DNA from 2 places in the Bradyrhizobium sp. WSM2254 genome. Region 2 is predicted to be linked to the other one. Evidence: riboswitches for the same ligand, from Rfam matches in the RefSeq annotation. Region 2 holds a riboswitch; the other holds the start of a gene.
The links. A riboswitch is a leader RNA that binds a small molecule or an ion and turns the genes downstream of it on or off. The one in region 2 is predicted to bind S-adenosylmethionine.
Positions count from the first base shown of each region.

Region 1: another riboswitch for S-adenosylmethionine. It lies ahead of A3M7_RS0101485 (O-succinylhomoserine sulfhydrylase); the one in region 2 lies ahead of A3M7_RS0112725 (homoserine O-acetyltransferase).

Region 1 is NZ_AXAB01000001.1:319,794-334,380, reverse strand. Features, by position in the region: gene A3M7_RS0101500 (MATE family efflux transporter) at 1-1,360, opposite strand, end outside; gene A3M7_RS0101495 (hypothetical protein) at 1,697-2,749, opposite strand; gene A3M7_RS0101490 (2'-deoxycytidine 5'-triphosphate deaminase) at 2,942-4,078, opposite strand; SAM riboswitch at 4,159-4,238, shown strand; gene A3M7_RS0101485 (O-succinylhomoserine sulfhydrylase) at 4,313-5,500, shown strand; gene A3M7_RS0101480 (SGNH/GDSL hydrolase family protein) at 5,622-6,608, opposite strand; gene A3M7_RS0101475 (lipolytic enzyme) at 6,621-7,400, opposite strand; gene A3M7_RS0101470 (OpgC domain-containing protein) at 7,400-8,647, opposite strand; gene apaG (Co2+/Mg2+ efflux protein ApaG) at 8,846-9,238, shown strand; gene A3M7_RS0101460 (Hsp33 family molecular chaperone) at 9,652-10,659, opposite strand; gene argF (ornithine carbamoyltransferase) at 10,901-11,824, opposite strand; gene A3M7_RS0101450 (aspartate aminotransferase family protein) at 11,824-13,032, opposite strand; gene A3M7_RS0101445 (GcrA family cell cycle regulator) at 13,488-13,997, shown strand; gene phoB (phosphate regulon transcriptional regulator PhoB) at 14,222-14,587, opposite strand, start outside.
Region 2 is NZ_AXAB01000017.1:146,584-161,170, reverse strand. Features, by position in the region: gene A3M7_RS0112740 (prephenate/arogenate dehydrogenase family protein) at 1-803, opposite strand, end outside; gene hisC (histidinol-phosphate transaminase) at 800-1,897, opposite strand; gene A3M7_RS0112730 (chorismate mutase) at 1,930-2,778, opposite strand; SAM riboswitch at 2,982-3,061, shown strand; gene A3M7_RS0112725 (homoserine O-acetyltransferase) at 3,155-4,366, shown strand; gene metW (methionine biosynthesis protein MetW) at 4,372-5,034, shown strand; gene A3M7_RS0112715 (alpha/beta fold hydrolase) at 5,164-6,027, opposite strand; gene A3M7_RS0112710 (TIGR02594 family protein) at 6,263-7,048, shown strand; gene A3M7_RS0112705 (MOSC domain-containing protein) at 7,157-7,945, opposite strand; gene clpB (ATP-dependent chaperone ClpB) at 8,185-10,821, shown strand; gene A3M7_RS0112695 (nuclear transport factor 2 family protein) at 10,865-11,305, opposite strand; gene A3M7_RS43975 (AraC family transcriptional regulator) at 11,339-12,151, shown strand; gene A3M7_RS0112685 (hypothetical protein) at 12,148-12,411, opposite strand; gene A3M7_RS0112680 (hypothetical protein) at 12,501-14,129, opposite strand; gene A3M7_RS0112675 (M23 family metallopeptidase) at 14,283-14,587, opposite strand, start outside.

The DNA of each region.
Region 1 (14,587 bases), on a different contig from region 2:
ACAGCAGGCCCAGCACGACCATCGAGCTCGCGGCCAGCCAGAAGAAGCTCTGCGCGCTGGCGTCATGCGTCGACAGCCACCAGCCGGTCGCCGAGATGTAGATCAGCCGCACGGTCTGCGCCAGCACCGGCCCGATCACCTTGGCCGCGCCTTGCGAGGAGAAATACATCGTCGAGGCGAGCCCGATGAAGGCGTAGAACGGCGCCACCGTCGACAGATATTGGTGGCTGGTCGCGCGCACGGTCGCGCTGTCGGTGAAGATGTTGACCCAGAGATCGGGGAACAGTGCGACCAGGCACGCCGGCGCACCGACCGCGACGAATGCGCTCGCGCCCGCGATCCAGGCAATGCGCCGGGCACGCGCGATGCGGCCGGCGCCGATGGCCATGCCGACCATCGGCACCGAGGCGATGCCGAACGAGAACGCGATCGAGGTCAGCAGGAATTCCAGCCGCGCACCGATGCCGTAGCCGGCGAGGATCGCGGTGCCGAACTTCGCCAGCATGTGGGTGAAGATCGAGATCGTCAGCACCGATTGCAGCGGCGAGAAGCAGGCGATGGCGCCGACCTTCAGGATGTCGAAGAACATCGCCCACTGGATGCGCAAGCCGCGCAGCTTCGGTGCGATCCGCGCGCGTCCCGAGAACAGGTACCAGCCCATGATGCAGATGTTGAAGCAATAGGCGATCAGCGCGCCGGCCGCGACGCCGCGCATGCCGAACTGCGGCACCGGCCCGAGCCCGAGGCCGAGCGTGCCGCCGAGCAGGATCTGCCAGGCCGCGGAGTTGAGGATGAGGAACGACGGCAGCTTCATGTTGCCGGTGCCGCGCAAGATGCCCGCCATGGTGTTGAGCAGCCAGGGCAGCACGGCGCCGCCGAAAAACACCTGCGTGTAGGCGATCGCATGCGTGAGCACATCGCCGCGGCCGCCGAGCATTTCGAGCACCCTGGGTCCGAAGATCAGCATGCCCAGCATGAAGACGAGACCGAAGCTGATGCCGATCAGCATCGCATGCGCGGCGAGCGTGCCGGCGCGCTCGCGATCGCCGGCGCCGAGCGCCCGAGCAATGGCGGAGGCCACCGCGCCGCCCATGGCGCCGCCCGACATCGTCATGGTCAGGATCACTGTCGGAAACACCAGCGCCATAGCGGCCAGCGCCTCGACGCCGAGCCGGCCGATATAGGAGGTCTCGGCGATCACCGTGCAGGTGCCGGCCGACAGCGCGATCACGTTCGGCCAGGCGAGGGAGAGCAGCGTGCGCAGGATCGGCCCGTCCACCAGCGCGCTCTTCACGGGACGCGGGAGCGGCGGCAGCGGGCGTTCTTGTTCATCGACCGGGATCTCGGCGATGTCGGACATGTCCTCTCCCGGGCACGAGCGCCATTTGCGGCGCGGCAATGACTAGGTGTGCCAATAAATTTCATCGCGCAAAAGGCGCGGCCAGGGGCTTGTTAGCACGGCACGCGCCGATTCCTCCTGCGCCTGATGCAGGCGTGCCCTGCGGCAGCGCATTTCAGTGGGTGGAATTGCCTTTTCTCCCTCTCCCCGCTTGCGGGGAGAGGGTCGGGGTGAGGGGGAGTCTCCGCGAGGACGGTGAGAGCTGGACTCGCGGAGAGCCCCCCTCACCCGCCGCGCTACGCGCGTCGGCCTCTCCCCGCACGCGGGGAGAGGCGAAGCCCGCGGATCGAGCCTTCGCTATTCGATCGTCCAGACCAGCGGCGGACGGCCGCCTGCGGCCGGGCGCATGTGGACGCTGATATGCCGACCGCAGCCGGCAGCCAATCCCTCGAGCAATCCCTCCAGCACCTTGGCGCAGGCGCGATGATAGTCAGCGACGTCGTCCATCAACTTCCAGCTCTGCTGGCGGAGCTCGAAAGTGCCTTCGGACTGCGTCATCTCAACACGGTCGTCCTGCGCGGCGAACAACGCGTTCAGGAACGATGCGAACTCCCTCGCGCCGCCGCGGCTCATCGTGAGCGCCGCCGCGACCTCGTCGAAATACTGCATCCCGATCAGCCTGCCGGTGAGATGCAGCAGATAGCCGGCGTCTTCCGGGCCGAACAGCTGCACCATCACGGGCGCGGCGGTGCGGACATATTCCATCGCATAGTTGCGATAGGCTTTTTCCAGCCGCGGCTTCGGCCAGCTCGCGACCGGCAGCGCCGGCGCGGTCGCAGCATTGAACAGCGGCGCCTCGAGGTGCCGCGCGAACACCAGTCGCTGGTCGAGCTCGAGCGGATGGTCGTATTGATGGTAATAGCCTTCGAGCCCGTCCTGGCCGTCGACGCTCTGCTTGGTGCAGACGAAGCCGAGGCGCAGATCCCCGAGGGCCACGCCGTTGTTGGCGTGCCAGCCGCGCAGCATCGCGCGAGAAACCTCGCCCGGCACGCCGCAGATCGCGGTGCCCTTCCAGATCCAGCGCGGCGGCGGATAGCGGATCCAGGCCTTAACGTCGCTCTCATACATGTATTCGACATGTACGCCGCCGATCCAGTTGGAGAGATAGTGATATTGAGCAGCCGCGACCGCCGGCGGCAGATGGCTAAGGCCGAGCTTCGCAAGCCCCGGCAGGAAACGCTCCTGCTGCTGGCGACGGAACACGCGGAAGACGAACTCCGCGGCATCCGCCGTACCGCGCCGCGTGACCACGGTCAGGATGAGGCCGGTGAAATAGGCGTGATAGAGATCGGCGACCGCGCGCCAGCGTTTCCATTGGGCGTCCTGCGCGGAGTCGGCTGCGGCGGTCATGTTCGCTCCCGGCTTGTTGTTTTGCGGGAGTGTGTCATCGCGGCTGAGGCGGCGCAACACGCCACACATTCGCTGTCATCGCCCGGCGAAGACCGGGCGATCCAGTATTCCAGAGGCCGTTGTGATTGAATCGAGACGCCGCGGCGTACTGGATGCCCCGGTCAAGCCGGGGCATGACAGTTGGGGATGTGGCTACACCCGAAAATGTTTCGAGAGCTTCAATCCCTGCGCCTGGTAGTTCGAGCCGATGCGCTGGCCGTACATCGCGTCGGGGCGGGCCAGCATCTTCTCGTAGACGAGGCGGCCGACGATCTGGCCGTGCTCGAGGATGAACGGCACTTCGCGCGAGCGCACCTCCAGCACGGCGCGCGATCCCAGCCCGCCGGCGCCGGCATAGCCGAAGCCGGGATCGAAAAAGCCGGCATAGTGCACGCGGAATTCGCCGACCAGCGGATCGAACGGCACCATCTCAGCGGCAAAGTCGGGCGGCACCTGCACGGCCTCTTTCGAGGCGAGGATGTAGAACTCGCCGGGATCGAGGATCAGGCTGCCGTCGGGACGGGCCGAGATCGGCTCCCAGAAGTCCTCGACGGAATAGCCGGAGCGGCGATCGACATCGACGACGCCGGTGTGGCGCTTGGCGCGATAACCGACGAAGCCGCTGGCCTTCTCGCCGGACAGATCGACGGAGACGGCGACGCCGCCGGACAGATCGGCATCGTCGATGTCGACGAGGCGCTCGGACGCATGCAGCGCGTCGAGTTCGTCGGCATTGAGGATGGCGTCACCGGTGCGGAAGCGCACCTGCGAGAGGCGCGAGCCTTCGCGCACCAGCACCGGAAACGTCTTCGGGCTGATCTCGGCATAGAGCGGGCCGTGATATCCGGCGCCGATCATGTCGAAGCGGCGGGTGCCGTCGGCGATCACGCGGGTGAAGACGTCGAGCCGGCCGGTGGAGCTCTTCGGGTTCGCGGCCGCGACGATCTCCGGCGGCAGCGCGAGGCTTTCCAGCAGCGGCACGATGTAGACGCAGTTGGTTTCGAGCACCGCGCCGTCGGCAAGGCTGAACTCGTGCAGCTTCAACTCGTCGATGCGCTCGGCCACCGTGGCGCCGGGACCGGGCAGGAAGCTGGCGCGGACGCGATAGGCGATGTCGCCGAGACGCAAATCGAGGCTCGCCGGCTGGATCTGGCTTTCGACGAAGTCGTAGGCGGGCAGGATGAGGCCGCCCTCCGCCATCGCCGCGATCATGCGGTCGGGCAGGATACCATTGGCGTCGGCGGCAATCGTGAAACTCAACCGGGGGTCCTCGTCAGGGGTCAAACGCATCCGGACATGTGGGAAATACTAGCCTTTTACGGCTATCCGATGGACGCCTTGACGGAAAGGCCATTGCGGAATATGAGCATCACTTATCCCGTGGTGATTTGAGCCGGCCGGCTTGCAGCCACGTTAAATAAGTCGCTAAACAGGCCGGGGACCTCTGTGATCCCGGCCCGTGGATATATCCAGGCCGGTTTTTTTGTGACCGTTTTCGACGAGACGGTCATGTCGGAGGTACCTATGTCGAAGTCGCCTGCTGCTTACCGCCCCGAAACCCGTCTGGTCCATTCCGGCACCCTGCGCTCGCAATTTGGCGAGACGTCGGAGGCGCTGTTCCTGACGCAAGGCTACGTCTACAACAGCGCCGAGGAGTGCGAGGCGCGGTTCAAGGGCGAGGATCCCGGCTTCATCTATTCGCGCTACTCCAACCCCACCATCGCGATGTTCGAGCGCCGCATGATCGAGCTCGAGGGCGCCGAGGCGGCGCGTTCGGCCGCGACCGGCATGGCCGCGGTAACGACCGCGATCCTGGCGCCGCTGAAGGCCGGCGACCACGTGGTCGCCTCCCGCGCGCTGTTCGGCTCGTGCCTCTACGTCATCCAGGACCTGTTGCCGCGCTACGGCATCGAGACCACGCTGGTGGACGGCCTCGATCTCGACCAGTGGCAGCGGGCCTTGCGACCGAACACCAAGACGTTCTTCCTGGAGAGCCCGACCAATCCGACGCTCGACGTGCTCGACATCCCCGGGATCGCCGAGATCGCGCACAAGGGCGGCGCGCGGCTCGTCGTCGACAACGTGTTCGCAACCCCGATCTGGCAGAGCCCGCTCGCGTTAGGGGCCGACGTCGTGGTCTATTCCGCGACCAAGCACATCGACGGCCAGGGCCGCTGCCTCGGCGGCATCATCCTGTCCTCGGAAGCCTTCATCGCCGAGCACCTCCACAATTTCATGCGCCAGACCGGGCCGTCGATCTCGCCGTTCAACGCCTGGGTTCTGCTCAAGGGCCTGGAGACGCTGGCCGTGCGCGTGCGCGCGCAGACCGACACCGCGGCCCGCGTCGCCGAGGTGCTGGCGAGCCATCCCAAAATCTCGCGGCTGATCTATCCCGGCCGCGCCGATCATCCGCAGGCGGCGCTGGTGAAGAAGCAGATGCGCGGCGGCTCGACGCTGGTCGGCTTCGAGGTCAAGGGCGGCAAGGCGGCCGCGTTCCGCGTGCTCAACGAGCTCAAGCTCGCGAAGATCTCGAACAATCTCGGCGACGCCAAGAGCCTCGTCACGCATCCGGCGACCACGACGCATCAGCGCCTGAAGCCGGAAGACCGCGCCGCGCTCGGCATCAGCGAGGGCTTCATCCGCTTCTCCGCGGGGCTCGAGCATGCGGACGATCTGATCGAGGATCTGACGGCGGCGCTGGAGAAGGCGTGAGGGGAGCGAGCAGGGTGGGCAAAGCGAAGCGTTCCCACCATTCACTATTGAGCTAACGATAGATGGTGGGCACGGCGCGCGAAGAGCGCGCCTTTGCCCACCCTACGGCTACGCAGCCGAACTACATCGGCCGGTACGCCCGCACATCCCCGGGCACGTTGACCCCGAGCTTGATCTGGCCGACGGAGCGGATGATGTCGTCGCCGAGCAGCTGGGCGAAGCAGGCATAACCCCAATCGTTCATGTGCAGGCCGTCGGCGATGACGAAGCTCTCGACCGGGATCGATTGGTTCTCGTGCCAGTCGCGCATCACCTCGAAGCGCGGGAAGATGCCGACGTGACGGAGCTCGGCGACCTTGCCGAGCAGCTTCACCATCTTGCCGGCGCTCTCCTTGCGCTGGTTGACGGCCGGCGAATATTGCGGATCGACCAGCACGATATCTGCGCCGCCGGCGGCCTGGATGCGGGAGATGCCGTCCTCGACCATCTTGGCGGTGTCGCCGGGATCGAGATTGCGCAGCACGGCGTTGGTGCCGACCTGCCAGATCACCATATCCGGATGCACGTCGATCACCTCCTTCTGGAGGCGCTTCATCATCTCGGGCGCGTCCTCGCCGCCGACGCCGGCATTGATGACGGTGATGTCGGCGGTCGGATATTGCCGGCGCAGCTGCGCGGCGAGACGGTTCGGATAGTTGAAATCGGGTGAACTCGCGCCATAGCCGGCGGTCGACGACGAGCCGAACGCGACGATCACGACAGGCTTGCCGGCGACGAGCTTGTTCGCGACATGCGGCAGCGAGCCCATCGTCTTCGAGCCGCCCTTCGGCGGCAGGCAGGGAACGCGGTTGAAGACGTCGCCGGCGGATTTCGCGACCTGCTTCACCTTGTCGATGGCGCGCGCGGTGATGCCGCGCTGTTCGGGGGACGTCACGGCGACGGTGGTCTGGGAGGGCGAAGCGGGGGCGGGATTAGCGGTCTGCGCGGGCGTCGCCTGCGCGGCTTGCGCCTGCGCGCGCGATTGCGAAGCAGGCGTCAGCACCAACAGCGCCGCCGCCGCGGGCGCAACCAGCCATGCCGTCAGGCCAAAAGGGCGGAGAGAACTCATTAACGCTAGACCTCAATTTTGCTGCTGGGCCGGCCCCAGATGGGCAGCATCAATCACGAACTGTGCCAACGCCCGGCCAAGGCAATCATGGACCTGTTTCGCCAGCTCAGGCCCGCGGGACGGGCTGAACAGGTCGAACTGACCCTGATCGTTCCACTGCCGCATGATCGCGAAACGGTCGAACAGCGGGATGTCATGCTCCTGTGCCACCACCCGCATGTTGTCGAGATAGGGCGGCACCGAGATCATGGTTTCGGTACGCGGGCTGTACTGCAAGTTCATCAACACGACGTCAGCCCCTGCATTTTGCAATGCGGAAACCCCTTCGGTCACCGCGCCGCGAAAATCGTCGGGATCGATTGCTCGGATAGCATCCACGGTCCCGGTCTGCCAGATGACCAAAGTAGGCCTTTTTGCTTCCATCAGCTTAACGAAGCTGGCGGCCGCCTCCTCTGCCGTCTTCTTGCTCTGTATTTCTACGGAGACGTGCACCGCTTCCGACGGCGGCAGCTTGTCCTTCAAAATGGCCTGCATGCGCGCCGGATAGGAAGCGTCCTCGGAGGCCGGAATCGTGGTCGAGCGGCTGCCGATGACCAGGATTTCGAGCGGTTTGCCGGCCTTGATGGCGTCGGCGACCTTGGGAAGCTGGGCTTCGCTGCTGAGCAGATAGGAGGGCAATTCGCAGGCCGCGGGCGCGGCCGGAGCGGGCTGCGCAGCATCCTCCGCGCGCGCCGGCGGCGCGGCGAGGCCACCGCATAGCAGGATCAGGCTCAGGAGAACCTTCGCCTTCATCAGCCCCCTCCCGCCATATCGGCGTTGCCGACGGCGTTTTTGGTTTTCGCACCGCTCTTGTCAGCTACGCGCTTGTACCACGAAATCACCCAGGCGACGCCCCACATGATCAGGATTCCGGAGAGACTAATCACCGCATGCATGACGGCGCCGCCGGAGACCTCGGCCAGGATGAAATGACCGGCGAAGGCCAGGAAGACGCCGAGGCAGAAGATCTCCAGGGAATGCTGGCCGCACAGGATCAGCGGCCGCAGCCAGGGCGATTTCAGGCCCGGCCAGTCGCGCGGCAGGAAGCGCACGGTGAGCGCGGCCAGCGCCAGGAAATGCGTGAAGCGCAGCACGTCGAGATCGGTCTTGTCGATCGGATACATCCACTGTTCGAGCCGCTTCGGCATCAGATGCGAGAGCTGCGGCAGGTACCAGGTCAGCGTCACGTAGAACGCCGCGACGATATAGGCGATCGCGATCCACATCGTCACCGGTGAAGCCAGAATACGCGACATGCGCCGCGCACCTCCGAGCGCACACCATGCACCGAAGACGAAAAGCAATTGCCAGGCCAGCGGATTGAACGCCCAGAAGCCGTTCGGATAGGCGGAGAAGTAGAGGTCGTATTGCCAGGTGACCACGTAGAGCACGACCGAGAGGCCGAGCGTGACATCGGGCTTCCACTTCATCGACCACAGGATCACAGGCAGCGCCAGCATCAGCACGATGTAGAGCGGCAGCACGTCCATGTTGACGGGACGGAAGCGCAGCAGCAGCGCCTGCACGATGGTGACGTCGGGCTGCTTGAGGAAGTCCATGATGCCCATCTCTTCGGTGTAGAGCGGGTTCTCGAAGCTGGTCGCGACGTAGGAGATCTCGGCGAGGAAGATCGTGAACAGGAAGACGTGGGCGACATAGATCTGCCAGACCCGGCGCAGGATGCGCGCGGTGGCGATGACGACGCCGCTCTCCAGCATCGCGCGGCCGTAAACGAAGGCGGCGGTGTAGCCGGAGATGAAGATGAAGATCTCGGTGGCGTCGCTGAAGCCGTAATTGCGGATCGTGAACCAGGTCAGCAGACTTGTCGGCAGATGGTCGATGAAGATCAGCCACAGCGCGAGGCCGCGGAACAGGTCGAGCCGGAGCTCGCGCTCGCCGATGGCGGGCAGCGAGATGGCCGGCGCGGCCGCACGCGGCTTTGCGTCCACAGGCTTGGCTCCCGCGATCGTCGATCCCGTCACTTGGTCCGCAATGGTCATCGGGGCCTGAAAACCCTCACACAAATCGCGACGTTAAATAAGGATTGTACCGGTCCGGCCGTCGTCTCGCAAAGCGGCCAGATCACATAAGGGTGTCTTCCCTGGGGGTGTCTTTCTCCGCGAATTCTGGCGGTTCGATGTCGCGAAAGCCGCCTGCGGCGTTTGGTTCCCGGCCGGGTTTTCGTTATGATGGCAGCCATGTACCGCGCCGTGACCCGCCAGATCGAAGTGACCGTCGAGCCGAACTTTGTTCCGGAACAGTCGTCGGCCGACCGCTCCCGCTATTTCTGGTCCTACACCATCGTCATCACCAATTCCGGCGACGAGACCGTGCAGCTCAAGACGCGGCACTGGATCATCACCGACGCCACCGGCCGGCAGCAGGAGGTGAAGGGCGAGGGCGTGGTCGGCGAGCAGCCGACCCTGGCCCCCGGCGAGCGCTTCGAATACACCTCCGGCGTACCGCTCTCGACCGCCTCCGGCTTCATGACCGGCCGCTACCAGATGATCAGCGAAAGCGGCGAACGCTTCGAGATCGACGTGCCGACGTTTTCGCTCGATAGCCCGGACAACAAGCGGGTGTTGAACTAGGGGCGGTGCCGTAGGGTGGGCAAAGGCGTAAAGCGCCGTGCCCACCATTTCGGTGGTCACGCTTAAAGATGGTGGGCACGCTTCCGCCTTCGCTCTTCGAGCTACGGCGGACAAGTCGCTTTGCCCACCCTACGATGTCCGAGTTCCTGGCGCGCAGCTTCCCCAATCCCGTCATTGCGGCCGATTTCGGCGCGCCCTCGCCAGTTCCGTCGTCCTTCGAGGCTCGCCGAGAAGGCGGGCGCCTCAGGGTGACGGTGAGAGAGCGACGTTCGCTGCTTCCAGATTTTCATTGCTAGCGCAGCGAAGCAATGAGGCCTGTAGCCCGGATGAGCGCAGCGACATCCGGGACCTTTGCGAGCGGATTCCCGGGTATCGCTGCGCTCACCCGGGCTACGAACTACGACCGCGCCCTGCTACGCGTCCTCTACGCCCGCCTCATCGGGCGTGAAATCGTACACCGACGAGCAGAACTCACAGGTGACGACGACCTTGTCGTCCTTGACCATCGCGGCGCGATCGTCCGGCGAAAAGCTCTTCAGCATCGAGGCGACCGCGTCGCGCGAGCAGGAGCATTGCGCCTTCAGGACCAGCGGCTTGAACACGCGCACGCCACGCTCGTGGAAGAGGCGGTAGAGCAGCCGCTCGCCGGACAGCTCCGGATCGATCAGCTCGACGTCCTCGACGGTCTCGATCAGCGAGCGCGCCTCGACCCAGGCGTCGTCTTCAGCGACAGCGTGCACTTCGGCGCCTTCGGGCGCATCGCCGGGATGCAAGTCCGCCTGCCGCGCGCGCTCCGGCGCCTTCGGCAAAAACTGCATCAGCATGCCGCCGGCGCGCCAGCGATGCTTGCCGCCGTCGTTCGAGCGCCACTCCTCGCCGACCGCAAGACGCACGCGCGTCGGGATCTGCTCGGAGCGCAGGAAATATTCGTGGGCGGCGTCTTCGAGGCTGCCGCCGTCGAGCGCGACCAGACCCTGGTAGCGGCTCATGTCGGGGCCCTGGTCGATGGTCATGGCGAGATGGCCGCGGCCGAGCAGCGTGCCGGAATCCCTGATCTCACCGAGGCGCGCGGCGTCGAAGCGGGCATAGGCACGAAGTTGATCCGGCGCCTTGTAATCCACCACCAGGAACGACACCGGGCCATCGGTCTGGGCCTGGAGGATGAAGCGGCCCTCGAATTTCAGTGCCGTTCCGAGCAGCGTCGTCAGCACGATGGCCTCGCCGAGCAGCTTGCCCACGGCAGCGGGATAATCGTGCTTGGTCAGGATGTCGTCGAGCGCCGGACCGAGCCGCACCAGCCGGCCGCGCACGTCGAGCGCGTCGACCTCGTAGGGCAGCACGGCATCGTCGATCGGAACTGCTGATGGTGCGCGAACCGGGCCTTCAGGCCCGGTTTTCATGTCAGGGGATTGGGAAACCATGGCCGTTTATCTGGGGTCGGTGGGTGGGAAATGGAAGGGGGGCGTGAGGCAGCGTGCTCCGGATGCAGTTATGATTGCACACGATATTGCAAATTCGGTGTCGTCCCGGCGAAGGCCGGGACCCATAACCACAAGGCGTGGTTATGCGAAGATTCGCCGTTCGGTACCCCTACTTTCCGCAACCGAGAGATCACGCGGTATGGGTCCCGGCCTTCGCCGGGACGACGGATAGTTCGTCCCGTTACTTCACCGCGTCAAAACACCAGGCCAGAATGCCCTTCTGCGCGTGCAGGCGGTTTTCGGCCTCGTCGAACACGACCGATTGCGGGCCGTCGATCACCTCGTCGGTGACCTCCTCGCCGCGATGGGCGGGCAGGCAGTGCATGAACAACGCGTCGGGCTTGGCCAGCGACATCAGCTTGGCATTGACCTGGTAGGGCTTGAGCACGTTGTGGCGGTGCTCGCCCTCCTTGTCGCCCATCGACACCCAGGTGTCGGTGACGACGCAATCGGCGCCGCGCACGGCGGCTTCCGGATCGGTGCCGAGCATGATCGGCGCGCCTGACGTCTTGATCCAGTCGCGCATCGCCTTCTTCGGCGCGAGCTCCGGAGGCGTTGCGACGTTGAGCTGAAACTTGAAGCGCTCGGCGGCATGCGCCCAGGACGCCAGCACGTTGTTGTCGTCGCCGGTCCAGGCCACCGTCCGGCCCTCGATCGGGCCGCGGTGCTCCTGGTAGGTCAGGAGGTCGGCCATCACCTGGCAGGGATGCGAGCGTCGGGTCAGGCCGTTGATGACGGGCACGGTCGCGTTGGCCGCGAGCTCCAGCAGCGCGTCGTGGTTGAGGATGCGGATCATGATGGCGTCGACATAGCGCGACAGCACGCGCGCGGTGTCGGCGATGGTCTCGCCACGGCCGAGCTGCATCTCGGCGCCGGTGAGCATGATGGGCTCGCCGCCGAGCTGGCGCATGGCGACATCGAACGACACCCGGGTGCGGGTCGAGGGGCGCTCGAAGATCATCGCCAGTGTCTTGCCTTCGAGCGGCCTCACCGGCTGATGCGCCTTCTGCTTCGCCTTCATGGCGGAGGAGGCGTCGAGCATGCTCTTGAGCTCCGACAGCGGGAGCTCGTTGATATCGAGGAAGTGCTTCGGCGACTTGCTCATCAACTTGCCGCCCGCTTGGTCTGACTGGACGAGATCGCGGCGCAGGCGCGCTCGAGCCGCCCGACGCTGTCCTCGATCTCGGCCTCGGTGACGATCAGGGGCGGCAGGAAACGCACGACATTGTCGCCGGCGCCGACCGTGAGCAGTTTTTCATTGCGCAGCGCCGCACCGAGATCGCCTGATGGCACCACGGCCTTGATGCCGATCAGAAGGCCTTCGCCGCGCACTTCGCTGACGATGTCAGGATAACGGTCGATCACGGAGGCGAGCTTCTGCTTGAGCAGCAGCGACATCTTCTGCACGTGGTCGAAGAAGCCGGGCTTGAGCATGACGTCGAGCACGGCATTTGCAGCCGAGATCGCGAGCGGATTGCCGCCGAAGGTCGAGCCGTGCGAGCCGGGACCCATGCCGGCCGCCGCATCCGCGGTCGCCAGGATCGCGCCGATCGGGAAGCCGCCGCCGAGCGCCTTGGCCAGCGACATCACGTCAGGCGTGACGCCGGTGCGGCGATGCGCGAACAGATCGCCGGTGCGGCCCATGCCGGTCTGCACCTCGTCGAAGGCGAGCAGCAAGCCCTTCTCATCGCAGAGTTGGCGCAATGCCTTGAGGAACGCAGGCGTTGCGGAACGTACGCCGCCCTCGCCCTGGATCGGCTCGATCAGGATGCCGGCGGTCTGCGGACCGATCGCCTTCTTGACGGCCTCGATGTCGCCATGCGGCACCTGGTCGAAGCCATCCATCGGCGGACCAAAACCTTCGAGATATTTTGCAGATCCCGTTGCAGCCAGCGTCGCCAGCGTGCGGCCGTGGAAGGCGCCTTCGAAGGTGATGATGCGGTAGCGTTCCGGATGCCCCTTGGAGAAGTGGTGATGGCGGACCAGCTTGATCACACCTTCCAGCGCCTCGGCGCCGGAATTGCAGAAGAACACGAAGTCCGCGAAGCTTTCATTGCACAGGCGCGTAGCGAGCTTCTCGCCATCCGGGCTCTGGAACAGGTTCGACATGTGCCAGAGTTTTGTCGCCTGCTCCTGCAGCGCCTTGACCAGCGCGGGATGGGCGTGGCCGAGCGCGTTCACCGCGACGCCGGACGTAAAATCGAGATAGCGATCGCCATTGGTCGCAATCAGCCAGCAGCCTTCGCCGCGCTCGAAACCGAGGTCGGACCTGGCGAAAACGGGAAGCAAATGCGGCGCTGCGCTGCTAGTCATGACGGTCACTTGATGTTGCGGACGGTGTGAGCGTGCATTGCGCAACGCACCATTGACCGGCCCGGAAAACGAAACGTGCCGCCTTTTAAGGGCGGCACGTGACACTATCTTATGCTTGGTGAAACCGGTGTCAATGCCGCCCGAAAGCCTCGCGAAACGCTGAATCCGTAGTCTTGCGGTGCCAAATTTGCCGGGTTTTGGCCACGGAACATGTGGAAGCGAGTCGGCTGACTCTTGCGCGTGAGTCACGCCATATTGTAGCGTTTGGCTTGTCAGATACGACATCTCGTGCAGCAGTTCTGATCCTCTAAGTCCTCATGTACCGGCGTAAACGTTCGGGCGCATCTGGTGCGCCCGGCGAGCCTTAAGGGATTCTGACGGCACGGGTTTTTCGAGGCTTAGGCATTCGCCGCGAGGCGCCAGGATGGCAGCCGCACGGCGAGGGAAAGGGTGCAATGACGGTTTTGACCTGGTCCGACGATCGCGTCGAGCAGTTGAAAAAGCTCTGGGAGGCCGGATTATCGGCCAGCCAGATCGCAGCCGAGCTCGGCAATGTGACCCGTAATGCCGTGATCGGCAAGGTGCACAGGCTCGGCCTGTCCGGCCGCGCCAAGAGCCCGTCATCGGCGGCTCCGCGGCCGCGCAAGGCGCGCCCCGCGCAGCACATGATGCGGGTGAGCCGCCCCATTGCGCGCGGCAACACCGCGCTGGCGCAGGCCTTCGAGGTCGAGGTGGAGGCCGAACCGGTCACCTACGACAACGTGGTGCCGATGAGCCAGCGGCTGTCGCTGCTGGAGCTGAACGAGGCGACCTGCCACTGGCCGGTCGGCGATCCCTCGAGCGCGGATTTCTTCTTCTGCGGCGGCAAGGCGCTGTCGGGCCTGCCCTACTGCGCCCAGCACTCGCGCGTGGCGTATCAGCCAGCCGCGGATCGCCGGCGCGCACCGGCCAAGCCCTCGCGGTGAGTTTAAGCCCGCGCTGCTAGTGTCGCGCGATGACGGCTCAAAATACTCCGTGTCGTCCCGGCGAAGGCCGGGACCCATACCGCGAGGTCTATCGACTCGTCTGCGGTGCCAATTCCGAACAACTCGTCTTCGCCAAACCACTTCCTGTGGTTATGGGTCCCGGCCTTCGCCGGGACGACCACTGAGTTTGCGGTCGCACTCAGCCCTAAAACATCCGCACAGACTTACGTCTGCTCCGCCTTCGCAAAGCGATCATCCAGCGCGTAGCCGGCGCCGCGGACGGTGCGGATGGGATCCTGCTCGCGGCCGAGATTGAGCAGCTTGCGCAGGCGGCCGATATGGACGTCGACGGTACGCTCGTCGATGTAGATGTCGCGGCCCCAGACGCTGTCGAGCAGCTGCTCGCGCGAGAACACGCGGCCGGGATGCTCCAGGAAGAACTCCAGCAGGCGATATTCGGTCGGGCCGAGGTCGATCGGCCGGCCCGAGCGCGCCACGCGGCGCTTGTCGCGATCGAGCTCGATGTCGCCATAGGCGAGCACGGTGGCGAGCCGCTCGGGGCTGGCGCGCCGCAGCAGGCCCTTCACGCG
Region 2 (14,587 bases):
CGGATCGCGCGGGTGAGTTTTGCCAGATCCTCGGTGAAGGTTCCGAGCATCTCCAGCACGGCTTCCTTGTTGGCGAGGAAGACGTCGCGCCACATCGTCGGATCGGACGCCGCGATGCGGGTGAAGTCCCGGAAGCCGCCGGCGGAGAACTTGATGACCTCTGACTCCGTCACCTGCGCCAGCTCGTCGGCGGTGCCGACGATGGTGTAGGCGATCAGATGCGGCAGATGGCTGGTGATCGCGAGCACGAGATCATGATGATCCGGCGTCATGATCTCGACCTTGGCGCCCATCGCCGCCCAGAACGCGCGCAGGCGATCGGTGGCCGCCGCATCGACGCCTTCCGGCGGCGTCAGGATGCACCAGCGGTTGATGAAGAGCTCGGCAAAGCCGGAATCCGGCCCTGAATGCTCGGTGCCCGCCACGGGGTGCGCCGGCACGAAATGAACGGTCTTCGGCAGATGCGGCGCCATGTCCCTGACGATCGCGCCCTTCACCGAGCCGACGTCGGAGACGATCGCGCCGGGCTTCAGCTGCGCGGCGATCTCCTGCGCCACAGGCCCGCAGGCGCCGACGGGAATGCAGAGGATGACGAGATCGGCATCCTTCACGGCTTCCGCATTGGTCGCCACGACCTGGTCGACGATGCCGAGCTCGAGCACGCGGGCGCGCGTCTTCTCCGAGCGGGCGGTGGTGACGATCTCGCCGGCCAGGCCCTGGAGCTTCGCAGCGCGCGCGATCGAGCCGCCGATCAGGCCGAAGCCGATCAGGGCGACGCGCTGGAAGTGCGGCTGTACGCTCATTTGCCGGCCATGAAGTCGCGCAAACCGTCGACGACGAGGCGGTTGGCCTCCTCGGTGCCGATGGTCATGCGCAGTGAATGCGGCAGGCCGTAGTTCTTCAGCGCCCGCAGCACGAGGCCCCGCTTGGTGAGGAAGGCATCGGCCTCGTCCGAGGTCCTGCCCTTCTCGGTCGGAAAGTGGATCAGCACGAAATTGGCGACGCTCGGCGTCACCTTCAGCCCGAGCTTACCGATCTCCTCGGTCAGCCAGTTGCGCCAGGTCTCGGTGAACTGCTTCGACATCGTCTGATGCGCGGTGTCCTCGATCGCGGCGACTGCGGCATACATCGCCGGCGTCGACACGTTGAACGGACCGCGGATGCGGTTGACCGCGTCGATGATGTGCTCGGGGCCGAACATCCAGCCGATGCGCAGCCCGGCGAGGCCATGGATCTTGGAGAAGGTGTGCGTCACCACGGTATTCTCGGTGGTGGCGACCAGCTCGATGCCCATCTCGTAATCGTTGCGCGAGACGTAGTCGCAATAGGCGGCGTCCAGCACCAGCAGCACGTGCGAGGGCAGGCCGGCGCGCAGGCGCTTGACCTCGTCGAACGGAATATAGGTGCCGGTCGGGTTGTTCGGATTGGCGAGCCACACCAGCTTCGTCTTCGGCGTCACAGCCTTGAGGATGGCATCGACGTCGCAGGTGAGGTTCTTCTCCTGTGCAATGACGTTCCTGGCGCCGACCGCCATGGTCGCGATCGGGTAGACCAGGAAGCCGTGCGTGGTCGAGATCGCCTCGTCGCCCTGGCCGAGATAGGTGTGGGCGAGCAGGTTGAGGATCTCGTCCGAGCCGGCGCCGCAGATGATGCGGTTGGGGTCGAGGCCGAAGCTGCGGCCGATGGCTTCGCGCAGCACCCGCGAGGTGCCTTCCGGATAGTCTTCCAGATGATCCGCCACGTTCTTAAAGGCCGCGATCGCCTTGGGCGAGGGACCGAACGGCGTCTCGTTGGCCGAGAGCTTGAACACCTTGCGGCCCGGCTCCGGCACCGGGCTCTTGCCGGGCGTGTAAGGCGCAATATCGAGAATGCCGGGGTTCGGCACGGGGCGGGACATCTTCAACTCCGGAATGGCAGGCGGCTCGTGACTTACGATTTCGACCCGGTCGGGGGCACCGTATAGCGCGTTGCGTGGCTGCCGACGAGGGCCGTGGAGCGCACCGAGGCCCCCGCCTCGATCAGGGCAGCCTTGATCTTGTCGATGCTGCTCGCGCTCGTGACCGAGACCAGCAGCGCCGCGCCGTCGAAGGCGGTATCGGGCACCGCCACGATGTCGGCGAGCGGCGACAGCGCCCGCGCGATCTCGGCATTCCACCCGGAGACGCGCACGCTGAAGGTCTCCACCTCCGTCACCAGGGCGCTGTCGGCGACGCGCGAGATCGCGAACACGGGCAGCGCGGCCGGATGGTCGGCGCGTTCGACGAAAGGCAGCCGCGCGATGATCTTCGGTGCGCCTTCGGCTTCCAGCTCCAGCCACCACGGGGTGCGGCTGGACGTCGCCGAGACCAGCGCCAGATCGCCCTTGGATTTCGCCACCGCCTCGACCGCCGCCTGCGCGCTGAAATGCGCGACGTAAGGCACGGTGAAGCCGAAATGGAATCGCACGGAATCGCGCATCGCGGGCTCGCTCACCGAGATGTCGGCATGCACCGCGAACGGTGCCTGCACGTACGTGAACGTCGCGATGATGACGCGCCAGATGCTCTCGACCGTGTCGAGCGGCAGGATGCCGCGATGGCGCTCCACGATCCGCCGCATCATGTCGGCCTCGCGCGCCGGCCGGAACGCCGAGCCGACCTCCTGGGTCTGCTTCACCTGGATCAGGCGGTCGATGATGTCGCCGCGCTGCATCAGGAGGCGATGCATGCCCTCGTCGATCGCGTCGATCTCCTTGCGCAATTCCTGCAACGATGGTGGCGCGGGCGGACGTTGAGACATATCTGGCAAGTGCTGTTGAGAGGCGTTCCAATGCGGGTCCATCAGGTCGGACCCGCTGCGGTCGGTGTCTTGATTAGGCAGTCGGAGCGGCGAAAGCAAAGAGAAATGCAAAGGGAAATTGGGCCTTTTCGGCTGACGCGACGGGGACGAATTTGGTCAATCCGGACCGTATCTTGACGAAAACCGTCCAAGCCGCTAGGTTTTGCCTGTTCCGTGGTCATTTGAGCCGGCCGGCTTGCAGCCACGTTAAAAAACTCGCTAAACAGGCCGGGGACGCTTTCGATCCCGGCCGAACCTATCGTTCAGGCCGGGTTTTTTATGGCCTGATGTCAGTCGCGATCGGAAGTCCGATCGCAAACGAGGTCGATGGTCAGAGATGGTTGGCGTCACGTCGATTCCCAGTCCCGCGATCAGTGCCGATGAACGGTCGCATGAGGTGGATCATCCGAGTTCGCTCGTCGCGCATTTCGGCGCCGATCAGCCGTTGTCGCTCGACTGCGGGGTCGATCTTTCGCCGTTCCGGATCGCCTACCAGACCTATGGCGAGCTCAACGCGGACCGCTCCAACGCGATCCTGATCTGCCATGCGCTGACCGGCGACCAGCATGTCGCCAATGTGCACCCCGTCACCGGCAAGCCCGGTTGGTGGGAAACATTGGTCGGTGCGGGCCGTCCGCTCGATCCGAGCCAATACTTCATCATCTGCGCCAATGTCATCGGTGGCTGCATGGGCTCGACCGGGCCGGCCTCGATCAATCCCGCGACCGGAAAGGTGTGGGGCCTGGATTTCCCGGTCATCACCATCCCCGACATGGTTCGCGCGCAGGCTATGCTGATCGACCGGCTGGGCATCGACACGCTGTTCGCGGTGGTCGGCGGCTCGATGGGCGGCATGCAAGTGCTGCAATGGACGGCGGCCTACCCCAAGCGCGTGTATTCCGCGCTGGCGATTGCCTGCTCGACGCGGCACTCGGCGCAGAACATCGCTTTCCACGAGCTCGGCCGCCAGGCTGTGATGGCCGATCCCGACTGGCACAATGGCGGCTATGCCGATCATGGCATCCATCCGCATCGTGGCCTTGCGGTTGCACGGATGGCTGCGCACATCACCTATCTCTCCGACGCCGCACTGCATCGCAAGTTCGGCCGGCGCATGCAGGATCGCGAACTGCCGACCTTCTCGTTCGACGCCGACTTCCAGGTCGAGTCCTATCTGCGCTACCAGGGCTCGTCCTTTGTCGAGCGCTTCGATGCCAACTCCTATCTCTATCTGACGCGCGCGATGGACTATTTCGACATCGCCGGCGACCATGGCGGCGTGCTGGCGAAGGCGTTCACCGGCATCAAGACGCGCTTCTGCGTGGTCTCCTTCACCAGCGACTGGCTGTTTCCGACCTCGGAATCGCGCGCGCTGGTGCATGCGCTGAATGCGTCGAGCGCGCGGGTGTCGTTTGCCGAGATCGAGACCGATCGCGGCCATGACGCCTTCCTGCTCGACGTGCCCGAATTCTTCGACATCGCCCGCGCCTTCCTGGAATCGGCAGGCAAGGCGCGCGGACTCAACGGCAAGAATAGCTCACAAGGGTAGTTAGGATGTCAGCGCAGGAAGTGCTGCCGCTGGGCGGCCTTGACTCGGAACGATCAGGTCATTTTCGCGCCGACCATCTGCTCGTCGCCGAAATGGTCAAGCCGGGCTCGAAGGTGCTCGATGTCGGCTGCGGCGACGGCGATCTGCTCCAGCTTCTGGAGACCCGCGGCATCGATGGCCGCGGCATCGAATTGTCGCGCGAGGGCGTCAACCGCTGCGTCGCCAAGGGCCTCGCAGTGGTGCAGGGCGACGCCGACACCGACCTCGTGAACTATCCCGATGATGCCTTCGACTACGTGATCCTGTCGCAGACGCTCCAGGCGACGCGGCAGCCGCGTGTGGTGCTGGAGAATCTGCTGCGCATCGGTCGCCGCGCCATCGTGTCGTTCCCGAACTTCGGCTTCTGGAAGATGCGGCTTCAGCTTCTGATCGGCGGTCACATGCCGCGCACCGAGAACCTGCCGGCGACCTGGTACGACACCGCCAACATCCACTTCTGCACCATCAAGGATTTCGTCGAGCTTTGCGACGAGATCAACGTCAAGATGGAACGCTCGGTGGCACTCGATCTCTATGGCCGCCCAGTGCCGCTGAACCTGCCCTGGTGGGTGTGGAACATGTTCGGCGAGCAGGGCGTGTTTCTGCTGACGCGCGGCGGAGGGAAGTGACGCTGTAGGCGTCATTCCGGGGCGCGCGAAGCGCGAGCCCGGAATCTCGAGGTTCCGGGTTCGCTCTTCGAGCGCCCCGGAACGACAACCATCCGGCTACGTGGCGGCGTACTTGGCGGCGCCTTCGTCTTAATGCGCCGCCACCGACCTCGGATCGCGCGCCGGCCATCTTCCCGCTTCCACCAGCGTGACGAACCGCTCCACGGTCTCGTTGAACAGCGCGGGCTCCTCGAGGTTGAGCACGTGCCCCGACTTCGGAAACATCGCAAGGCCCGCGGCCGGCAGATGCTTTTTCAAGAACAGGCTCGGCCCGACGCAGGGATCGTCCTCGTCGCCGCAGATGATCAGCGCCGGCGTTGCGACGCCCCTGATCATGTCCGTCATGGTGTAGATCGAGGGGCGGCCGCCCTGGAAGCCGCGCATCGTGCGCGCCGATCCCTTGGCATCGTGCCGCGCCAGCGCGGCGTAGAAATCGGCGTGGCCGCGCGGGTCCTTGACCAGGAACGGAATCCGGCTCGGCGCCTCGCGCGTGACTTTCGCGACTTCCGCGGAGCCGAGCGTCTCGAACTGCTCGGCGTTGGCGCGGCATTGCTCGCGCCAGGCGTCGAGATTATCGATCTCTGAGCCGGAGCCGACGCCGGCGAGCGTCATCGACAGTGCACGCTGCGGCGCGTTCAGTCCGACCTGAAGCGATGAATAGGCGCCCATCGAGAGCCCGACGAGATGCGCGCGATCGATCCTGAGATGATCGAGCACCGCGAGCGCGTCGGTGTAGAAATGCGTGTAGGTGTAGACCTCGCCCTCAGGCACGTCCGATGGCGTGTAGCCGCGCGCGGAATAGGTGATGCAGCGGTGGCCGCGCGAGAAGTAGCGCATCTGCGGCTCCCAATTGGTGTAGTCGGCCGCGAACTCATGCAGAAAAATGATCGGCGATCCCTGGCCCGCCTCTTCGAAATAGATGCGGACGTCGTCCCTGGTCGTGGCGTGGGGCATTAACCGTTTCCCTCTCTTCAAGCCGTTGTTTCGAGAATTGCAGTTAATGCTGTTGTCCGCAATGCGGCGGCAACAGACCTGCATCGACACAAAATCATCGCAACAATTACCCGAAGCGTTAATTCCCGTCGCCGCGCGGCGTCTTGTTCTCGCCACATCCGGAAGCTTTACGGCCCGGCGGATGTCGGCCGCGCACGGGCCGGCTGGGAGTGGGGGTGTCAACGAAGGATGACTAATGTTCGAGTTGTTTGCGTCTCGCCTGTCGCGTTGTGTTGTCGCGCTGGCGCTTTTCTTCGCGGCGGTCGCCGCGTTTGTTTCTCCGGCCTCGGCGCGGCCTCATCGTCATAGCGCAGAGCGGCACGCTTACGTGCATCACGCCAGCAGACATCATCACTATCGGCACCAGGCCCGCAGCTCGCGCTTCGAGCGCAGCGCGGCGCAGCTGCAGGCCGGCGGATTCATGAACACCCAGGCCAGCTACGATCCGAACGCCAACAGCGGCGGCATGGGTGACATGCGCTACGCGGGCGGCGGTGACATGAGCATCGGCGGAAACATGCGCCGCGCCGGCAAAGTGAGCCGCGCTGCCAACATGAGCCATGCTGTCAACAAGAGCAGCGCTGGCGACATTGGCAACGCCGGCAACATGGGTATGAGCAGCGGTTTCGGCGGCGGATCGGGCCTCGTGTCCGAGGCGCGCCGTTATCTCGGCGGCAACCCGACCGGGCGCGGCAGCCTGTGGTGCGCGCGCTTCATGAACATGGTGCTTGAGAAAACCGGCCACCATGGCACCGGCTCGGACATGACGAATTCGTTCGCGCGTTACGGCACGCGTGTCTCCGGCCCGCAGGTCGGTGCCATCGCGGTGATGTCGCGCGGGGGCCGGGGCGGCCACGTCGGAATCATCACCGGCGTCGACGCGCAGGGCAATCCGATCATGATCTCCGGCAACAACGGCAACCGCGTCCGCGAGGCCCCGGTCTCGCGCGGCCGCATCTATGCGTATGTGATGCCGAACTGAAGGTGACGGATGCGTAGGGTGGGCAAAAGGCGCGACAGCGCCGTGCCCACCATCTCGCAACGCTAACGGAGTTGGTGGGCACGCTTCGCTTTGCCCACCCTACGAAGCTCACACCAGCTTCGGCTCTTCCACCGCGACTGCATCCCCCACGCCGATCTCGCCGCCGGCGATCACCTCGGCATAGATGCCGCAATCCATGTGGCCGAGATGGCGCGAGAGCGTCGGCGGGATTTCGAGGTCGCGCTTTGCGGTCTCCGGATCGACATTGGTGGCCGGGCAACGGACGATGCGCTTGACCACCTGCAGCCGGGCCTGGCCGATCGCGAGCGTCTGGCCGACGAGGTCGAGCTCGGACCAGGCCGGCCAGCCCTTGACGTAGAGATTGGCGCGGAAGCGCAGGGGGTGGACGGCGGTGCCATCGAGCATGGCCTCGATCGCGCGGACGCTGTCGAGATTGATGATGGACACGACCTTGCGGGCGACGTCGGAAAAGCTGTGGTTGCGGCCTGACAGAACCTTGGGCGGGCCCTTCAGCTCGGGCTGAAAGTTCTCGCTGAAGTAGCGCTCGATGGCGGCGCGCCCGGCGGCGGTCTCCAGATCGCCGCTGGCGACGATTTGGCCGTCCTTGCGGATGGTCAGGCGGTTGGTCGCGTCCTCGAACCGGCTGTCGAGGGAAGCCAGCCGCTCATTGCGCGCCAGCATCAGAAACTGGATCTTCGGCTTCCAGGCCGGCGCCTCGGGATCGAACCCGCTCGGGCCGTTCTCGATGGCGTAGCGACGGTCGGCGGGCAGGGTTTCCCCTCGCCGCAAGGCGACGCGGGGCAGGCGCTCCGGCGTCAGGCCCTTGATTGGATAGCGATAGAGATCGGTGATTTCGGCGGTCTGGCTGGCTGTCATGCCGCTACTTAGGGGATTCGACCTCCCGGCGCCAAGCCGGCCAAACCGCGCACGAAATTGTGAACTCGCCTCTTTCACTCCCGCAAGCCGCTTCCCACATTTGCCTCAGGCCGGCGGCAACGTCGGTAAAAAACGGCCGTTACCGGTTGAGAAACGTCAATGCGGTAATGGAAAACCCAATGAAGATGCCGTGTGGAGTGCCTTAGAGGGCTCCATGGGCAGGCCGAGGGACAGAAAAGATGAACATCGAGAAATATACCGAACGATCCAGGGGCTTCATCCAGTCGGCGCAATCGCTTGCGATGCGCGAGGGGCACCAGCAGTTTTCGACCCTGCACGTCCTGAAAGTCCTCCTGGACGACAATGAGGGGCTCGCTGCCGGTCTGATCGACCGTGCCGGCGGCAATTCCCGCGCAATTCTGAAGGCGACCGAGGACGCCCTGAACAAGGTGCCGAAGGTCTCCGGTGGCGGCGGGCAGATCTATCTGGCGCCCGAACTGGCCCGCACCTTCGATGCCGCTGAAAAGGCCGGCGAGAAGGCCGGCGACAGTTTTGTCACCGTCGAGCGGCTGCTGCTCGGCCTCACGCTGGAGAAGACCAGCGAGGCCGGCGCGATCCTCAGCAAGGGCGGTGTCACCCCGCAAAACCTCAACGCGGCCATCGAGGCGCTGCGCAAGGGCCGCACGGCCGATTCGGCGACCGCCGAGAACGCCTATGACGCGCTGAAGAAATATGCCCGCGACCTGACCCAGGCGGCGCGCGACGGCAAGCTCGACCCGGTCATCGGCCGCGACGAGGAGATCCGCCGCACGATTCAAGTGCTCTCGCGCCGGACCAAGAACAACCCCGTCCTGATCGGCGAGCCCGGCGTCGGCAAGACCGCCATCGCCGAAGGCCTTGCGCTGCGCATCGTCAATGGCGACGTGCCGGAGAGCCTTAAGGACAAGAAGCTGCTCTCGCTCGATCTCGGTGCGCTGATTGCCGGCGCGAAATACCGTGGCGAGTTCGAGGAGCGGCTGAAGGCCGTGCTCCAGGAGGTGACCGGGAGCGAGGGCACCTTCATCCTGTTCATCGACGAGATGCACACGCTGATCGGCGCCGGCAAGGGCGACGGCGCGATGGACGCATCGAACCTGCTGAAGCCGGCGCTCGCGCGCGGCGAGCTGCACTGCATCGGCGCGACCACGCTCGACGAGTACCAGAAGCACGTCGAGAAGGATGCGGCGCTGGCGCGGCGCTTCCAGCCGATCTTCGTCAGCGAGCCCTCGGTCGAGGACACCATCTCGATCCTGCGCGGGCTGAAGGACAAGTACGAGCAGCACCATGGCGTGCGGATCACCGATTCCGCGCTCGTGGCCGCCACGACGCTGTCCAACCGCTACATCACCGACCGCTTCCTGCCGGACAAGGCGATCGACCTCATGGACGAGGCCGCGGCACGGCTGAAGATGCAGGTCGACTCCAAGCCGGAAGAGCTGGATTCGCTCGATCGCGAGATCATCCGGCTCAAGATCGAGCAGGAGGCGCTGAAGAAGGAAAGCGATGTCGGCTCCAAGGCCCGGCTCCAGACGCTGGAGAAGGACCTTGCCGAGCTCGAGGAGAAGTCTGCGGCGCTGACGGCGCGCTGGAGCGCGGAGAAGAACAAGCTCTCCGATGCCCAGAAGCTGAAGGCCGAGCTCGACAGCTTGCGCGTCGAGCTTGCCAACGCCCAGCGTCGCGGCGAATTCCAGAAGGCCGGCGAGCTGGCCTATGGCCGGATCCCGGAGCTCGAGAAGAGGCTTGCCGACATCGAAGCCAAGGAGAATTCCGGCGAGATGATGGAGGAGGCGGTCACCGCCAATCACATCGCGCAGGTGGTCTCGCGCTGGACCGGCGTGCCCGTCGACAAGATGCTGGAAGGCGAGAAGGAAAAGCTCCTGAAGATGGAGGAGCAGCTCGGCACCCGCGTCGTCGGCCAGGCCGAGGCCGTGCGTGCGGTCGCAACCGCCGTGCGCCGATCCCGCGCCGGCTTGCAGGACCCGAACCGGCCGACCGGCTCGTTCATGTTCCTGGGGCCGACCGGCGTCGGCAAGACCGAGCTGACCAAAGCCTTGGCGGAGTACCTGTTCAACGACGAGACCGCGATGGTCCGCCTCGACATGTCCGAGTACATGGAGAAGCATTCGGTCTCGCGGCTGATCGGCGCGCCTCCGGGCTATGTCGGCTACGACGAGGGTGGCGCGCTCACCGAAGCGGTGCGGCGCCGGCCCTACCAGGTCGTGCTGTTCGACGAGATCGAGAAGGCGCATCCTGACGTCTTCAACGTCCTGTTGCAGGTGCTCGACGACGGCCGCCTGACCGATGGCCAGGGCCGTACCGTCGATTTCCGCAACACGCTGATCATCATGACCTCGAATCTCGGTTCCGAGTTCCTGGTGAATCAACCCGAGGGCGAAGACACCTCGGCCGTCCGCGAGCAGGTGATGGGAATGGTGCGGGGACATTTCCGCCCCGAATTCCTCAACCGCGTCGACGAGATCATCCTGTTCCATCGCCTGCAGAGGAGCGAGATGGGCCGGATCGTCGAGATCCAGTTCGCGCGGCTCCAGAAGCTCCTGACCGATCGCAAGATCGTGCTGACGCTCGATGCTGCAGCCCGCGACTGGCTCGCCGCCAAGGGCTGGGATCCCGCCTATGGCGCACGGCCGCTGAAGCGTGTGATCCAGCGCTACCTCCAGGACCCGCTCGCCGAGATGATCCTGGCCGGCGACGTCAGGGACGGCGACAACGTCGCGATCTCGTCCGAAGGCAACGTGCTGACCTTCAACGGCAAGGCACCGCAAACCGCGGAGATCGCCCAGTTCGAGGCGCCGGTGTCGAAGCGGAAGTTGAACTGATAAAAATGCACGCCCTCCGCGCCAGAATCGCGGAGGGCGTTTTTCAATCCGCGAAGAACGCGTCCACCGCCGCCTGATCGCGGTCGCAGACCCAGCATTCGCTCAACAGGCCGTCGCGCACGGCATAGACCAGCAGCCGTTCCAGTTCGGCCGTGCGACCGTCCCGGCTGAACGATTCCCGCGCGAGAATGGCGCCGCGCCGCGGCCCGGCCATCAATTCGTCGATGCCAAGAAGTTTCCGGTTGGCGCGGCGTGCGACCTCGGCCAGAGCGGCAAGCGCGGCCGGCTTGCCGCGGTGGGTGCCGGCGAGCGGGTTATGCCCGGCATAATGCAGCGTGAATTGGTCGTGGTAGCAGGCGGCGATCGCGGCGCGGTCACCGGCCTGCCAGGCGGCCGCATAGCGCGCGACGGCGGCGCGGATCGCGGCGGTTTGTGGGGCGTCATCCGCCAGAACGTTTCCCATCGACATGATCTCCCGGGTCATCGGCAGCGTTGTGCCGGTGCGCTATGGTAAGGCATGACCTCGCCACCGGGCTTTCAGGAACTGGCTATCGGCACGCCGCCCAGGGTCGGGCCAATGCAGGCGCGGATGCTCGATTGGGGCGCGCGGGTGCTCTATGTCGGTCCGGCCTTCGGGTTGACGCCCCACCGCAATGCCACCGGCGTGCTGGCCGTTGCGCTCGACGGGGCGATTGGCGTGGCCGACCATCCGAGGGCACGCTCACCGTCCTATCGCAAGACGCGCAGCGTGCTGATCATGCCCAACAGCCTGCACCATTTGCGCGTGGATGCCGGACGGATGGCCTTCCTCTATGTCGATCCCTTCGGACGCGATATCGAGGCGCTTCGTTCGCGCATGAAGGAGGTCGGATCGAGGGCCGCGTTCGACATGATCGACGAGCGAGCGGTTGTCACGCTGTTTGGCGACATCGCCGAGCGACGCCTCGAATCTGACGAAGCGCGGCAGGCAGTCCGCGATAGGCTTGGAATCGGATCAAGCGCGCAGCCGGATGCAAGAATTGCTGATGCCATAAGGCGGATGCGCGAGGAGCCCGGCGGTTCGCACACGCTTGCCGAACTCGGCCGCCAGGCCGGGCTTTCGTCCTCGCGCTTTTTGCATCTGTTCAAGGAAGCCACGGGTGTGCCGCTCCGCCGCTACCGCATCTGGAGCCGGATCGGCGCGGCCGCGCGGGCGGTCGCACAGGGGCAATCGCTGACCGAGGCGGCACATGGCGCCGGCTTTTCCAGCTCCGCGCATTTCAGCACGGCTTTCCGCGACATGTTCGGCATGATGCCGTCGGAATTGTTCGCGCGGATTCGCGCGAGCTAGTTTTCCGTTGGCGCAGGGCTAGGTCCCGGGCCGTCCTCCTCGATGTCCTCGTCGATTTCGCTGAGGATGTCCACGAGCTCGCGGACGCGGCCGTGGGCGAGTGGCCGGAGATCGTTGATCATCGGCTCGTCATTGGCGAGCCAGGCCTGCGCTTCCGCCAGTTCGTCGACGGTCGCGCCGGTTCCAATGATCCGGGCGATGGTGACGTCGTCGGCCCGATCCACGGTCTTGACGATGTCGTCGCGGGAGAGGCGCCTCATGGGTGATCCTCCTGCTGTCGGCTTCCCCTCCATTTAACCGGGGAAGCCGCGTGCCGGTTCCATCGACCGGGTGCCGCCTCGGCGGGAGGCTACTTCTTCGCCACCTTGTAGATCGCGTTCTCGATGTCGGATGTGAAGTAGATGACGCCGAAGCCGCCGATGGCCACCCCTGTCGGAATGTTGGTCGGCAGGCCGCCAGGCGCGCCTGGCAGGCCGATCGGGAGATTGGCCGCGATCTCGGTCAGCTTGCCGTCGGGCGCGATCTCGATCAGCCGCTGGGCGCCGACCTCGGCCACGACCAGCTTGCCGTCGCTCGTCCGCGCGATGCCCTCGGGTGTTTTCAGATCCTTGGCGATCACAGTCTTTTCGCCGTTCTTGTCGACCCGGGACACGAGCCCGGCGAAGGCTTCGGTGACATAGACCTCGCCAGCCGATCCACCGACCAGCCCGACCGGTCCCTCGAGGCCGCCGATCAGCGTGGTGCGATCCTTGCCGTGTTCGCCGCTGACGCGGACCAGCGACTTGGTGCCGAGCTCGGCCACCAGGATGCTGCCGTCCTCGAGCACGATGGCATCATGCGGCGCCTTGAAGCCATGCAGCATGTCGCGCGTCGCGCTGGTCTTGGCGTCGATCACCTGCACGGTGCCGGTGAACCAACTCGACAGCACCACGTCGCTGCCCTTCGCGGTCGCGCTCATCGGATATTCGAGGGTGACGCCGTCGGCGTGCATGCGTGCCTTCTCGGTGACCTCGCCGGTCGCGCCGTCGATGGTGCGATAGGCGAACACGTCGGCGAGGTGGAGCGTGTCCTTGCCGTTGTCGGTGGTGACGCCGATGCCGCCGGGCAGCGCCAGCTTGCCCATGATGATCTGTTTGGCCTGGCCGGTCGCGGGATCGACCTCCTGAATGCCGTTGTCGGCCATGTTGGAGACGTAGATGCGGTCCTTGTCGTCGATCGCGAGGTTGTCCAGCGACGGCTTCAGCTGTGCGACCATGGCCTTGGCGCCCGACTTGGGATCGACCCGCACCAGCTGGCCGAGCGCGGTGTCGACCACCCAGAGATTGCCCTTGGAATCGAAATTCACCGCGGCCGGGACCTTGAAGCCGTCGGCGACCACGGTCAGCTCGGCCTTGTCGACGTCGACCTTGGCGACCTGTCCCTTGAACCACAGCGGACCGTAGAGCTTGTCGTCGGGGCCGAACTCAAAGCCGTTGAGGCCGCCCATCTTCTCCATGATCTGGCGCGGCGGTTTGACGCCCTCGACGTCGATCTCGTAGAGCGTGTCGCCGAGGAAAACGGTCGTGGCGTAGAGCCTGCCGTCCTTGCGGAAGGCGAGCGAATTGATGCCGGGAAGACCGGAGGCGAGCTTCTTGATCGGGCCATCGCCCTTGCGCGAATAGAGGTCGCCGGTGAGGAAACCGGTCCAGGCCATGGTGCCATCGGGCGCGAATGCGATGTCGTCGGCCATCCCGATCGGAGCAGGGATTGCAACCTTGGCGGTACCGCCGGCGATGTCCACCTCGTAGAGCATGGCGCCGGCGACGCTGCCGGCAAACAGATGGCCGACCTTGTCGACCCCGAGCCCATGCACGCCGTGGAACGCCGAACCGGGGACGAGTTTCTTGACCTCCCAAGTCGCCGGTACTGTCTGGGCCGATGCGCTCGTGGCGCAGACGATCGCAGCAACGACCGCTGCGCAGGCAAGCCTGTTCTTCATGCGTGACCTCCCATTTTTGGAAAGTATTCGCCCCTCATGCGGCTTTGGCAAACGAAACTTGACGTTGTTACGCCGTAAAGCGGGCTCGCTCCGAAAGCGTCCCATTCAGCCGTGTCGATGAAGATGTCCGGTCGATGTCGGCCGGTTGCCGGCTTACCGGTTGGTGACCTGCAACGGTCCGCCGGTCGCATCCGAGATGCGGGCGATGGCGCCGCCCCGGCCGCTCATCATGCCGTCGAGCCGGTCGCGCTCCTTCTCGAAGCCGGCGAGCATCGGGCCTTCCAGCGAGCGGCCGCGCGGCAGTTTCACGCGCAGCGGATCGACGAAGCGGCCGTTGACCAGGATTTCGTAATGGACGTGCGGTCCGGTCGACGCGCCGGTCGAACCGACGAAGCCGATCACCTGGCCCTGCCGCACCTTCTTGCCGATCTCCATGCCCTTGGCGAAGGCCGACATGT